Regions from separate parts of the Bacillus sp. Marseille-Q1617 genome, predicted to be linked through region 3. Evidence: a T-box and tRNA genes for the amino acid it is inferred to sense, from the RefSeq annotation. Region 3 holds a T-box; the other regions hold tRNA genes.
What was found. The T-box of region 3 lies ahead of proS (proline--tRNA ligase). A T-box ahead of a tRNA ligase gene usually reads a tRNA of that ligase, here a tRNA-Pro.
Positions count from the first base shown of each region.

Region 1: it has a tRNA-Pro gene. The T-box ahead of proS (proline--tRNA ligase) is inferred to sense a tRNA for this amino acid. The anticodon was not compared.
Region 2: it has a tRNA-Pro gene. The T-box ahead of proS (proline--tRNA ligase) is inferred to sense a tRNA for this amino acid. The anticodon was not compared.

Region 1 is NZ_CAHJXM010000001.1:147,038-151,297, reverse strand. It holds rRNA gene HWX64_RS00885 (16S ribosomal RNA) at 1-1,285, opposite strand, end outside; tRNA gene HWX64_RS00880 (tRNA-Gly) at 1,393-1,466, opposite strand; tRNA gene HWX64_RS00875 (tRNA-Pro) at 1,487-1,563, opposite strand; tRNA gene HWX64_RS00870 (tRNA-Arg) at 1,619-1,695, opposite strand; tRNA gene HWX64_RS00865 (tRNA-Leu) at 1,713-1,798, opposite strand; tRNA gene HWX64_RS00860 (tRNA-Leu) at 1,867-1,948, opposite strand; tRNA gene HWX64_RS00855 (tRNA-Lys) at 1,986-2,061, opposite strand; tRNA gene HWX64_RS00850 (tRNA-Gln) at 2,066-2,140, opposite strand; tRNA gene HWX64_RS00845 (tRNA-Asp) at 2,218-2,294, opposite strand; tRNA gene HWX64_RS00840 (tRNA-Glu) at 2,429-2,500, opposite strand; tRNA gene HWX64_RS00835 (tRNA-Ser) at 2,518-2,608, opposite strand; tRNA gene HWX64_RS00830 (tRNA-Asn) at 2,616-2,690, opposite strand; gene HWX64_RS00825 (SprT family protein) at 2,834-3,301, opposite strand; gene cmpA (cortex morphogenetic protein CmpA) at 3,446-3,565, shown strand; gene HWX64_RS00815 (Tex family protein) at 3,737-4,260, opposite strand, start outside.
Region 2 is NZ_CAHJXM010000002.1:1,005,858-1,010,117, reverse strand. It holds gene HWX64_RS16485 (PTS mannitol transporter subunit IICBA) at 1-100, opposite strand, end outside; tRNA gene HWX64_RS16480 (tRNA-Glu) at 453-524, opposite strand; tRNA gene HWX64_RS16475 (tRNA-Ser) at 529-619, opposite strand; tRNA gene HWX64_RS16470 (tRNA-Asn) at 623-697, opposite strand; tRNA gene HWX64_RS16465 (tRNA-Ile) at 707-783, opposite strand; tRNA gene HWX64_RS16460 (tRNA-Gly) at 785-858, opposite strand; tRNA gene HWX64_RS16455 (tRNA-His) at 867-942, opposite strand; tRNA gene HWX64_RS16450 (tRNA-Phe) at 970-1,045, opposite strand; tRNA gene HWX64_RS16445 (tRNA-Asp) at 1,206-1,282, opposite strand; tRNA gene HWX64_RS16440 (tRNA-Met) at 1,358-1,431, opposite strand; tRNA gene HWX64_RS16435 (tRNA-Ser) at 1,607-1,699, opposite strand; tRNA gene HWX64_RS16430 (tRNA-Ile) at 1,717-1,793, opposite strand; tRNA gene HWX64_RS16425 (tRNA-Met) at 1,798-1,874, opposite strand; tRNA gene HWX64_RS16420 (tRNA-Ala) at 1,989-2,064, opposite strand; tRNA gene HWX64_RS16415 (tRNA-Pro) at 2,073-2,149, opposite strand; tRNA gene HWX64_RS16410 (tRNA-Arg) at 2,157-2,233, opposite strand; tRNA gene HWX64_RS16405 (tRNA-Leu) at 2,300-2,388, opposite strand; tRNA gene HWX64_RS16400 (tRNA-Gly) at 2,398-2,472, opposite strand; tRNA gene HWX64_RS16395 (tRNA-Leu) at 2,478-2,562, opposite strand; tRNA gene HWX64_RS16390 (tRNA-Lys) at 2,598-2,673, opposite strand; tRNA gene HWX64_RS16385 (tRNA-Thr) at 2,698-2,773, opposite strand; tRNA gene HWX64_RS16380 (tRNA-Val) at 2,909-2,984, opposite strand; rRNA gene rrf (5S ribosomal RNA) at 2,997-3,113, opposite strand; rRNA gene HWX64_RS16370 (23S ribosomal RNA) at 3,262-4,260, opposite strand, start outside.
Region 3 is NZ_CAHJXM010000001.1:500,704-504,963, reverse strand. It holds gene HWX64_RS02510 (GNAT family N-acetyltransferase) at 1-208, opposite strand, end outside; gene HWX64_RS02505 (hypothetical protein) at 297-788, opposite strand; gene HWX64_RS02500 (hypothetical protein) at 923-1,105, opposite strand; gene proS (proline--tRNA ligase) at 1,453-2,883, opposite strand; T-box leader at 2,960-3,153, opposite strand; gene HWX64_RS02490 (MFS transporter) at 3,203-4,260, opposite strand, start outside.

The DNA.
Region 1 (4,260 bases), 350 kb from region 3:
TAAACCTCGCGGTCTCGCTGCCCTTTGTACCGTCCATTGTAGCACGTGTGTAGCCCAGGTCATAAGGGGCATGATGATTTGACGTCATCCCCACCTTCCTCCGGTTTGTCACCGGCAGTCATCTTAGAGTGCCCAACTGAATGCTGGCAACTAAGATCAAGGGTTGCGCTCGTTGCGGGACTTAACCCAACATCTCACGACACGAGCTGACGACAACCATGCACCACCTGTCACTCTGTCCCCCGAAGGGGAAAGCCCTATCTCTAGGGTTGTCAGAGGATGTCAAGACCTGGTAAGGTTCTTCGCGTTGCTTCGAATTAAACCACATGCTCCACCGCTTGTGCGGGCCCCCGTCAATTCCTTTGAGTTTCAGTCTTGCGACCGTACTCCCCAGGCGGAGTGCTTAATGCGTTAGCTGCAGCACTAAAGGGCGGAAACCCTCTAACACTTAGCACTCATCGTTTACGGCGTGGACTACCAGGGTATCTAATCCTGTTTGCTCCCCACGCTTTCGCGCCTCAGTGTCAGTTACAGACCAGAAAGTCGCCTTCGCCACTGGTGTTCCTCCAAATATCTACGCATTTCACCGCTACACTTGGAATTCCACTTTCCTCTTCTGCACTCAAGTTCCCCAGTTTCCAATGACCCTCCACGGTTGAGCCGTGGGCTTTCACATCAGACTTAAGAAACCACCTGCGCGCGCTTTACGCCCAATAATTCCGGACAACGCTTGCCACCTACGTATTACCGCGGCTGCTGGCACGTAGTTAGCCGTGGCTTTCTGGTTAGGTACCGTCAAGGCGCCGCCCTATTCGAACGGCACTTGTTCTTCCCTAACAACAGAGTTTTACGATCCGAAAACCTTCTTCACTCACGCGGCGTTGCTCCGTCAGACTTTCGTCCATTGCGGAAGATTCCCTACTGCTGCCTCCCGTAGGAGTCTGGGCCGTGTCTCAGTCCCAGTGTGGCCGATCACCCTCTCAGGTCGGCTACGCATCGTCGCCTTGGTGAGCCGTTACCTCACCAACTAGCTAATGCGCCGCGGGTCCATCTGTAAGTGGTAGCAAAAAGCCACCTTTCAACAGTTCCTCATGCGAGGAACTGAGTTATCCGGTATTAGCCCCGGTTTCCCGGAGTTATCCCAGTCTTACAGGCAGGTTACCCACGTGTTACTCACCCGTCCGCCGCTGATCTCAGGGAGCAAGCTCCCTTTGATCCGCTCGACTTGCATGTATTAGGCACGCCGCCAGCGTTCGTCCTGAGCCAGGATCAAACTCTCCGATAAAAGTTTGAATAGCTCTTTTTTGTAACGATATTCGTTACGGTAAATCTAGAATTAACGTTGACGTATTGTCTTGTTTTGTTCAGTTTTCAAGGTTCAAATGGTTAAATTGGAGCGGGTGATGGGAATCGAACCCACGACATCAGCTTGGAAGGCTGAGGTTTTACCATTAAACTACACCCGCATATATAATATGTATTGTGATGGTCGGGAAGACAGGATTCGAACCTGCGACCCCTTGGTCCCAAACCAAGTGCTCTACCAAGCTGAGCTACTTCCCGTTTCAGAAGCATTTAGTTCTTTTCATTCTTTCATACTCGCTTGTAGAAGAATTAGTGGCGCGCCCGAGAGGAGTCGAACCCCTAACCTTTTGATCCGTAGTCAAACGCTCTATCCAATTGAGCTACGGGCGCAGTATGTTAGATCCTTTTGGTGCGGCCGAGAGGACTTGAACCTCCACGGGGTTGCCCCCACTAGGCCCTCAACCTAGCGCGTCTGCCATTCCGCCACGACCGCGTTTAAAGCGACAAACACTATTATAACTAGGATTCACTGCTGTGTCAACAGTTTTTTAAAAATAATAATGCGGGTGAAGGGACTTGAACCCCCACGCCTTGCGGCGCCAGATCCTAAGTCTGGTGCGTCTGCCAATTCCGCCACACCCGCATGTAAATGAAAGATATTTTGCTGTCGCAAAAATCTTTGGTGAGCCATGAAGGACTCGAACCTTCGACCCTCTGATTAAAAGTCAGATGCTCTACCAACTGAGCTAATGGCTCATAATGGCTGGGCTAGCTGGATTCGAACCAACGCATGTCGCAGTCAAAGTGCGATGCCTTACCGCTTGGCTATAGCCCAATGCCTCGAAAAGTGACGAGGTTTATATAATAACATGTCCACCTCGTGGTCGTCAACCACTTTTCTAAAAAATATTCTGGCGGTCCGGACGGGACTCGAACCCGCGACCTCCTGCGTGACAGGCAGGCATTCTAACCAACTGAACTACCGGACCAAAGTTTTTTGCTTTAATAACTGTCATTAACTTGCGAGAGCGAAATAACTTACCTTAAATTGTTTCTGCGAAACAACCTCACCACAAAACGGTGCGTTTATCTCACATTCAATTTTGAAATAAAAATAAAAAAATGACCCGTACGGGATTCGAACCCGTGTTACCGCCGTGAAAGGGCGGTGTCTTAACCGCTTGACCAACGGGCCAGGATAATAAAATATAATGGCGGAGAAGGAGGGATTTGAACCCTCGCGCCAGTTGCCCGACCTACACCCTTAGCAGGGGCGCCTCTTCAGCCACTTGAGTACTTCTCCATAAAAATGGCTCCGCAGGCAGGATTCGAACCTGCGACCGATCGGTTAACAGCCGATAGCTCTACCACTGAGCTACTGCGGAACGTGAAGTATTCTAACGCTTTGTAAAATGTCTTATCGACTCTTTCGATTATAATGACTCAGCCGCTTCTTGTCAACTATTTTTCATAGAGTTTTTTAACTGTGTTATCCCTTTTTTCTTACCCTGTTTGGGTTGACCGGCAGCTAGGAACCCTGCTTTAGTTCTTCACGAAAAATAAGCTTCCCTTTACATCGTCCGCATACATATTTTTTTGTATCGATCCTTCTTTTCCTCTTGAATGTCAGATTGCATTTTGAACAGGAATAAATCAGTATTCTCCGGGCCCGTTTTGGGGTTGATAACGCGGTGCAGTGTCTAGGGGCCCCGACTTTATGAAGAAGATTTTTGAAGTCCGCGTCTCTATGCTTGTATCCCTTTCCTTCAATATGAAGGTGATAATGGCAGAGTTCATGTTTGATAATGCCAATCAATTCCGATACCCCATGTTCCTTCAAGTATTTCTCGTTAATATCTATATTGTGGCTCCCAAGCATGTACCTTCCGCCAGTCGTCCTGAGCCTGGGGTTGAAATAAGCTTTATGCTGAAATGGTTTATGAAAATATTGAAGTGAAATTTCTTCTACCAGGGTTTGCAGCTCTTCGTTTGTCATCCTCATTCTCCTTACCTTTACTCGTTTTCCAGCACAGGACAATCGTTTGAAGCATACACATAGATTATATAACATCCTGAAAGAATAGACACCGGCTGTCGTTTCAAGAATGTTTTCTGGAGATTGGAATAAGGAGGGTACCTTATGCCAAACTGGCTCGTTAATCAGATGAGGAAGGCATATCTTGAGAAGAATCGATATCAGATTAAACTTCTTAATCAATGCTGGAATTTTTATAGGAAGAAAAACTTCCCTCAACAATAATAATCGAAATGCCCAGGCCTCTCATTCGATAAGTCAGCCGGAAAGGCGTTTTTTGCCTTTTGGGTATGCTTGGCTTATGAACTCTAGCCTCTAGCCGCCGGAGCTCGACAAAAAGCTGACTTGATCGTTATCTTCAAGTCAGCTTTTATTTATTGAGCTTATTCTATTCAATTACTGAATCATCGTTAACGCAACTCTGCCCTTTTTCACATCGACACTGTCAACCCAAACGGTTACCACGTCTCCAACCGACACAACATCAAGCGGGTGTTTGACGAAGCCTTGTTTGAGCTTAGAGATATGGACGAGTCCATCCTGCTTCACGCCAACATCGATAAACGCACCAAAATCGACTACATTCCGGACGGTTCCTTGCAGTTCCATTCCTTCTTTTAGATCCTCCAGCTTCAATACATCTTTTTTCAGAAGTGGTTTAGGGAATTCGTCACGCGGATCTCTACCAGGGCGGATCAAGGCATCAATAATATCCTTCAGTGTTAACTTACCAATCCCCAGTTCTTCAGATACTTCCTCGAGGTTCAATTGATTGATTGCCTGCTTTAGATCATCACTTCCGATTGCTTCTTCACTGAATCCGGTTTTGGAAAGAAGCTTTTTTACATCTCCGTAGTTATCCGGATGAATGGGCGTCCGGTCAAGGAGTTCATTTCCTTCCATGATGCGAAGGAAGCCTA
Region 2 (4,260 bases), on a different contig from region 3:
TCAATCCCCATGCAATGAAGGCACCGATATTCGGCAAGACCATAGAACTGAGGAAGTTACCAAACTTTTGTATTTTAACTTTTACAGTTGATTGAGCCATTTTTCTCTTCCTTTCTATATAAATCAAGTACTCATATATTAATCATAGGTCACGGAATACTGAACAACAAGGAAGATGAAAACTAACTTTGTCACAGCGGTGACGACAAACCTATTGTTTCTCCCCGGCTCTTTTCTAATACTTTGCAGAGTTAACATATCTTCAAAAAAAAGATTCACAAAAAGAAACGCCCTATGGAAATTCACAGGGCGTTTCTACTCTTCTTATTTATAAGGCACGCTCGGGAATGAACTTGAAATCCCTCCAAGGATTCAAGCATGGCAGCTGCTTTTGAGCGATGATTACTTACATATAAAATAAAAAAGACTATCGATTAGATAGTCTTTCAGAATGACCCGTACGGGATTCGAACCCGTGTTACCGCCGTGAAAGGGCGGTGTCTTAACCGCTTGACCAACGGGCCTTAATGGCGGAGAAGGAGGGATTTGAACCCTCGCGCCGGTTGCCCGACCTACACCCTTAGCAGGGGCGCCTCTTCAGCCACTTGAGTACTTCTCCATATGGCTCCGCAGGCAAGATTCGAACTTGCGACCGATCGGTTAACAGCCGATAGCTCTACCACTGAGCTACTGCGGAATATTAAGATGGTGGGCCTAAGTGGACTCGAACCACCGACCTCACGCTTATCAGGCGTGCGCTCTAACCAGCTGAGCTATAGGCCCTTGGAGCGGGTGATGGGAATCGAACCCACGACATCAGCTTGGAAGGCTGAGGTTTTACCATTAAACTACACCCGCAAAATATATGGGGCGACTGATGGGAATCGAACCCACGAATGCCGGAACCACAATCCGGTGCGTTAACCACTTCGCCACAATCGCCATGAAAAGTATGATATAAATGAAAAATGGTGGCTCAGGACGGAATCGAACCGCCGACACATGGATTTTCAGTCCATTGCTCTACCAACTGAGCTACTGAGCCATCATATGTAAAATTCCTAATCATAGAGTGTGATAGTCCATCGTCCAGCTTTCAGAAAGATTATTCAAGATGCTGCTCAAGCTGTACGCTGATGTTTATTCGATGAAGCTTATTCACCGTGCTCTACCAACTGAGCTACTAAGCCACACTATGTAATTAGTGGCGGTCTGGACGGGACTCGAACCCGCGACCTCCTGCGTGACAGGCAGGCATTCTAACCAACTGAACTACCAGACCAAGAATTTTTGCGCCAGCAAAATATTCATCCATCGGTTACCCCTTAGATTACTATTTGCTTTAACAAAAATGGTATTGCGGGGACAGGATTTGAACCTGCGACCTTCGGGTTATGAGCCCGACGAGCTACCGAACTGCTCCACCCCGCGACGATAATAAACGTTTAAATAAGTTGTGATCCTACGAATACAGATCCGTTAGAACCACCCCGACTTCAGTAAGCTTATTCAAGCTGCTGCTCAGTCGGTGCGCTGATGTGCAAGCTCCGAAGATTATTCGGACGTGCTCCACCCCGCGACGATAATAAGGGTAAAAAAATAAATATGGCGGAGGAAGAGGGATTCGAACCCCCGCGGGCTTTAACACCCCTGTCGGTTTTCAAGACCGATCCCTTCAGCCGGACTTGGGTATTCCTCCGTGTTTTAAAATGTGAATGGTGGACCTTGTAGGACTCGAACCTACGACCGGACGGTTATGAGCCGTCTGCTCTAACCAACTGAGCTAAAGGTCCGTATTGGTAGCGGCGGAGGGGATCGAACCCCCGACCTCACGGGTATGAACCGTACGCTCTAGCCAGCTGAGCTACACCGCCAAGAAACATTTTAATGAAATTTTCAGATGTTTTGCTGAAGCAAATACATTGAAGATTATTTTACTCCGCTTACGCTGCGTAAAAGGTAAGATATTTTGCTGAAGCAAAAATCTTTGGTGGAGCCTAGCGGGATCGAACCGCTGACCTCCTGCGTGCAAAGCAGGCGCTCTCCCAGCTGAGCTAAGGCCCCATCTAAAGTGGTCGGGAAGACAGGATTCGAACCTGCGACCCCTTGGTCCCAAACCAAGTGCTCTACCAAGCTGAGCTACTTCCCGATATAGATGGCGCGCCCGAGAGGAGTCGAACCCCTAACCTTTTGATCCGTAGTCAAACGCTCTATCCAATTGAGCTACGGGCGCTTAATATAATTAAGAATGTTTGCTTCCGCAAATTAAGGAAATATCTTTTGCCAGAGCAAAAATCTTTGGTGCCGAGGACCGGAATCGAACCGGTACGGTAGTCACCTACCGCAGGATTTTAAGTCCTGTGCGTCTGCCAGTTCCGCCACCCCGGCAAAAATCTTTGGAGCGGAAGACGGGATTCGAACCCGCGACCCCCACCTTGGCAAGGTGGTGTTCTACCACTGAACTACTTCCGCAAATATGGTGCGGGTGAAGGGACTTGAACCCCCACGCCTTGCGGCGCCAGATCCTAAGTCTGGTGCGTCTGCCAATTCCGCCACACCCGCATGTAATGAGACATTTGCCTTTTGCAAACATCAAATGGTGAGCCATGAAGGACTCGAACCTTCGACCCTCTGATTAAAAGTCAGATGCTCTACCAACTGAGCTAATGGCTCATATAAAAATGAGTAAAACCGAAGTGGTGCCGGCAAGAGGACTTGAACCCCCAACCTACTGATTACAAGTCAGTTGCTCTACCAGTTGAGCTACACCGGCGTGTAAAGTTGTTTTGCAATACTCGTCCAATATACTCAGCATTGAATACATTGTAGAAATTAAGGACGTTTTTTCCTTCGCTCTTAGTAAAGGAAGGAAAGATCTTTTACTCCGCTCACGCTTCGTAAAAATCTATGGTGGAGGATGACGGGATCGAACCGCCGACCCTCTGCTTGTAAGGCAGATGCTCTCCCAGCTGAGCTAATCCTCCAAAATATAAATCGCCTGGCGACGTCCTACTCTCACAGGGGGAGAGCCCCCAACTACCATCGGCGCTGAAGAGCTTAACTTCCGTGTTCGGCATGGGAACGGGTGTGACCTCTTCGCCATAGTCACCAGACTGTTATCCTTTTTAAAGGACAAGTATTATTATATCTTTTTCAGAGATAATTTCAAGTATTAATTTAAAATTTATCCCCTGAAAACTAGATAAAGGATTGATGTCAAGAATACCGGTATTGCCGTTGTTCATTTAAAAATGACTCTTTGTGGTTAAGTCCTCGATCGATTAGTATCAGTCAGCTCCACATGTCACCATGCTTCCACCTCTGACCTATCTACCTGGTCATCTTCCAGGGATCTTACTCACATAAAGTGATGGGAAATCTCATCTCGAGGGGGGCTTCATGCTTAGATGCTTTCAGCACTTATCCCTTCCGCACATAGCTACCCAGCGATGCCTTTGGCAAGACAACTGGTACACCAGCGGTGCGTCCATCCCGGTCCTCTCGTACTAAGGACAGCTCCTCTCAAATTTCCTGCGCCCACGACGGATAGGGACCGAACTGTCTCACGACGTTCTGAACCCAGCTCGCGTACCGCTTTAATGGGCGAACAGCCCAACCCTTGGGACCGACTACAGCCCCAGGATGCGATGAGCCGACATCGAGGTGCCAAACCTCCCCGTCGATGTGGACTCTTGGGGGAGATAAGCCTGTTATCCCCGGGGTAGCTTTTATCCGTTGAGCGATGGCCCTTCCATGCGGAACCACCGGATCACTAAGCCCGACTTTCGTCCCTGCTCGACTTGTAGGTCTCGCAGTCAAGCTCCCTTGTGCCTTTACACTCTGCGAATGATTTCCAACCATTCTGAGGGAACCTTTGGGCGCCTCCGTTACTCTTTAGGAGGCGACCGCCCCAGTCAAACTGCCCACCTGACACTGTCTCCCACCCCGATAAGGGGCGCGGGTTAGAATTTCAATACAGCCAGGGTAGTATCCCACCAACGCCTCCACCGAAGCTGGCGCTCCGGCTTCCAAGGCTCCTACCTATCCTGTACAAGCTGTACCAAAATTCAATATCAGGCTACAGTAAAGCTCCACGGGGTCTTTCCGTCCTGTCGCGGGTAACCTGCATCTTCACAGGTACTATAATTTCACCGAGTCTCTCGTTGAGACAGTGCCCAGATCGTTACGCCTTTCGTGCGGGTCGGAACTTACCCGACAAGGAATTTCGCTACCTTAGGACCGTTATAGTTACGGCCGCCG
Region 3 (4,260 bases):
CATCGTTGTACATCATTTCATTCTGCTTCTCGATCATGTCATAGAACCAGAATTCCGTGCATTCACTCATATCCTGCACACCAAGATCATATTTGTGCTGAGAGGGCAGCTTGTTCATATTTTCATGGAGCCAGTTATGATAATCACTTTTCATGAACGGCCGGACAATCAACCGCGCTGTTTCTATGCTTAAACTCCTTTTATCCACGGAGGCACCTCACTTTAAGGGCACACGGATCAGGTCCTGTTACCCTTGTAACTATTTTTCTCTTATTATACCAGTTTATCAGGCGAATTTACTCCGTTCTTTCAATCTGGATTTCTTTTGTAAAAGGAAAACCCAAATACGTATACTTGACCATCACAGAGTCGATCTTCTTACAATGATCCAGCGCCAATCCATAATGTCGGATCGTGCTCCTGTTATCCAGTTCATCCAGCTGTATGACTTCTTCACGGCTCAGCTTCGGTTCAATTTCGTACTCATGTATATTATTAAAACTGATTCCCTCGATTTCGTCTTTCACTGCAAATAGACCGATCAGTGCATTGGAACGGCTGACGCCCAATTCCACTTCACGGGGCCGATCGCCGCCATTGATCAGCACCTCAGTCAATTTGACCTTATAAATCCCTTGATTTTCAAGTTCCACCGTGACAAGTCCGGCTTGGGTCTCACTCCAGCCATACCCTTTACTCTCAAGCGGCGGGTTCAATTTTAAATAGAGCACCAGGCATGCCAGAAGAAACGCCGCAGCTCCGATGATCCATCTCACCATCTTATTCACTGAGTTTCACCTCACAGCTATCCTCTCCATTCAGCCTACGAAAAAATTTCTCCTAACGTGCCTATCTATTTTGTTCTAAATTTTCCCATCAACGAAAAGAAGCGTTCCCTCTCAAGAGAAACGCTTCGATTCCATTATTTTTGCTGGGACCACTTTTCCCACTCTTCCTCAAGCTCCTTCTCAATTTCCTCATCCGAAAGGGCGTGACCGTCACTAATATCAAAATGATTGGCGAGGCGGTTAAGTTTCACATTGATCATCCAAAGACTGATCACCACGAACGAAATAATAAGAATAATGATGAAGTCCATAAACACGTCGAATCCCCTCCTTACCTATTTATATTAGGGAGGATCCCTAAATAGACGAGGGTTCGGGAAGTAGGGCCAGAAGAATTAATTTTGGATTTTGGGGCGGGTATGTTGACCTGTTTGACAGGCCGGAAACCTTACAGAGAGCTCAAAACCAGGTAACAATGTTCCTGGCACGAAACCGCTTTATCGTGCCAGGCTCAACGTCGGGGTGCTGAGCCTGGCTCAAAATGGGGATTTTGTGCCTGGCACAAACCACCTATCCTGTGCCAGGCACAGTTTTCCTTTTAAAAAAATGTACCAGGTACAATTCCTGCATCCTGTACCTGGTACAACACTTCTAACCTCAAAACCTAATAAGCCTTAGCCCAATAAACCAGCTTCTCCGCATCTTCCCCGCAGCACACACAAGTATCCGCTACTTTCTCCTGCTCGAACGGCATACACCTAGAAGTCGCACCCGTTTCTTCCTTGATCTTATCCTCGCAGGCAAGTTCACCGCACCACATCGCCTTCACGAAACCGCCTTTTTCCGCAATGACCTGTTTAAACTCATCAAACCCTGAAGCGATACTCGTCATCTCCTCGCGATGCTCCCTCGCTTTTACAAAAAGGTTCTTTTGAATCTCTTCAAGCAGCACTGGCACCTTCGTTTCAAGTTCCCCGACAGGCACCGTCAGCTTCTCACCTGTATCACGGCGGGCCAAAATCACCTGGCCGTTCTCGATATCACGAGGTCCGACTTCAAGGCGCAACGGGATACCTTTCATCTCATATTCATTGAACTTCCAGCCCGGCTTCTTGTCGCTCGCATCAATTCCGACTCGCGCCACTGCCGACAGCTTTTCTTTCAAATCATAGGCGAAATCAAACACGCCTTCCTTATGCTGCGCAATCGGCACGATCATCAATTGAGTCGGCGCCATGCGCGGAGGCACAACTAGTCCCCGGTCATCCCCGTGCACCATGATCATCGCACCGATGATGCGCGTCGTCAGCCCCCATGATGTCTGCTGCACATGCTGCAGCTTCCCTTCACGATCGGTGAATTGAATGCCGAACGCTTTTGCAAATCCATCACCTAAATGATGGGACGTACCCGACTGCAGAGCCTTCCCGTCGTGCATCAGGCTCTCGATCGTGTACGTATACTTCGCACCGGCAAACTTCTCTTTCTCCGTCTTCTGGCCTTTCACGACAGGGATCGCCAGCAGCTCTTCGCAAAGCTCTGCATACACTTCGAGCATCCTCACAGTTTCCTCATGAGCGTCCTCATCCGTTTCATGGCACGTATGACCTTCCTGCCATAAAAACTCCAGCGTCCGCAGGAATGGCCGAGTCGTCTTCTCCCATCGCACGACATTCGCCCACTGATTATAAAGCTTCGGCAGGTCGCGGTAGGAATGGATGATATTTTTATAATGCTCACCGAACAATACCTCGGAAGTCGGACGGACACATAATCTCTCCGCCAGCTCCTCTTCACCGCCGTGCGTAACCCATGCAACCTCTGGCGCAAATCCATCGATATGATCCTTCTCCCGCTGCAGGAGACTCTCCGGAATGAACAACGGCATATACACATTCTCATGTCCTGTTTCCTTGATTTTCGCATCAAGCGCATTTTTGATATTCTCCCAGATCGCATATCCGTAAGGACGGATAATCATCGATCCGCGCACACTCGAATAATCGACCAGCTCCGCCTTCTTCACCACATCCGTATACCACTGGGCGAAATCCTCATCCATGCCGGTGACATCTTTCACATATTCCTTTGCCATACATAGCACCCTCTTTTTTAAAATATAAGCGTGTCCCCACACCTTTTTGATAAAATAAAAATAAGCCCCGCTCATCATCAGGGACCATTGCTGGCGGTACCACCCTGATTCAAAGCAAAGCTTTACACTCACACATGATAACGGTATTCAACCGCTGAATATTCAGACTCAGAGGCAGGTTCAAATGATTGTCTATAGGAGCCTCACACCACGCTGGCCCCCTCTCTGAAAAGACAGGTTCACTTTACTGATCCTCATCAATGTTTTTCATTATTTTAGATGATTATATAGAGATTTCCATGACGTGTCAATTTAATTATCAGCTGATTTCAATCGGGTTCTTTTCAACCGTCTTGACCTCTCCCCTGCCCATGGAATAAACAAATAGAAAAACAGTGATGGTTACCATAACAATAGATCCTGCGATCACCATTCCCCGGATGGATAAAAGCTCCGCACCCACACCGATCAGGATGGTTGCAGCAATGACAAGAATGCCTTCAATCCAGCCGTACACACTGCTCACACGTCCCATCACCTCAACAGGGATCCGCTCCTGAATGAACGTTTCAAACCCTGTCTGTGCAAAAGCAAGCGAAAAGGACAAAAGGGAAAAGCCGATGGCAGCAGCTGCGAACTCCCCAGAAAACGAGTAGACCATATACCCCGCTGAAACCATGACCGACCCGAATGCAATCAGGTGGACCTCACGTACCTTGTTTGCAATCACTGTATTCACGATAGCCCCGGCAAGGAATCCTGCCCCCGCAATGCTCACCAAATATCCATACGTGCTGTTTGAAAGCCCCAGCACCTCTTTTGAAAATGCCGCCTCCAGCGAATCAATTGCCGCCGTCATCACGATCATGCAGCTGAACAGTAGGTATACTGCCATCACATACGTGTACCGGCGGCTAAAGTTCCTGACCACCCGCCAATCCGCCTTGATCATTTCAAAAGATAATTTCTTCGCTCCAGTAAATGAATCACCCTCTAAGTCCGGGAGCAGTAATGTAATGAGTCCAGATAAAAACAATGCAGCCGCGTTCAAATAAAGGGCTGTCGTCGGAGTACCCAGGATGAAAAGGATCCCTGCAACGGCAGGACCGATGATGAAAGCCCCAGACCCGATCACGCTCCGCAGCGCATTGAACCGCTGCCTGTTCTCCCTCGGAACCAACTTTGTCATATAGGTCAGCGATGCCGGGTAAAAAACGGCACTCCCCATATTGATGACAAACACAACAGCATACATGAGCGTGATGGAAGATATGAACGGCAGTACAGCCACCAGCACCGCCCTGAATAGATCGAGGAACACCATCACCCTCCGCTTATTCATCCGGTCGATCACACTCCCCGCCCATGCATTGGTGA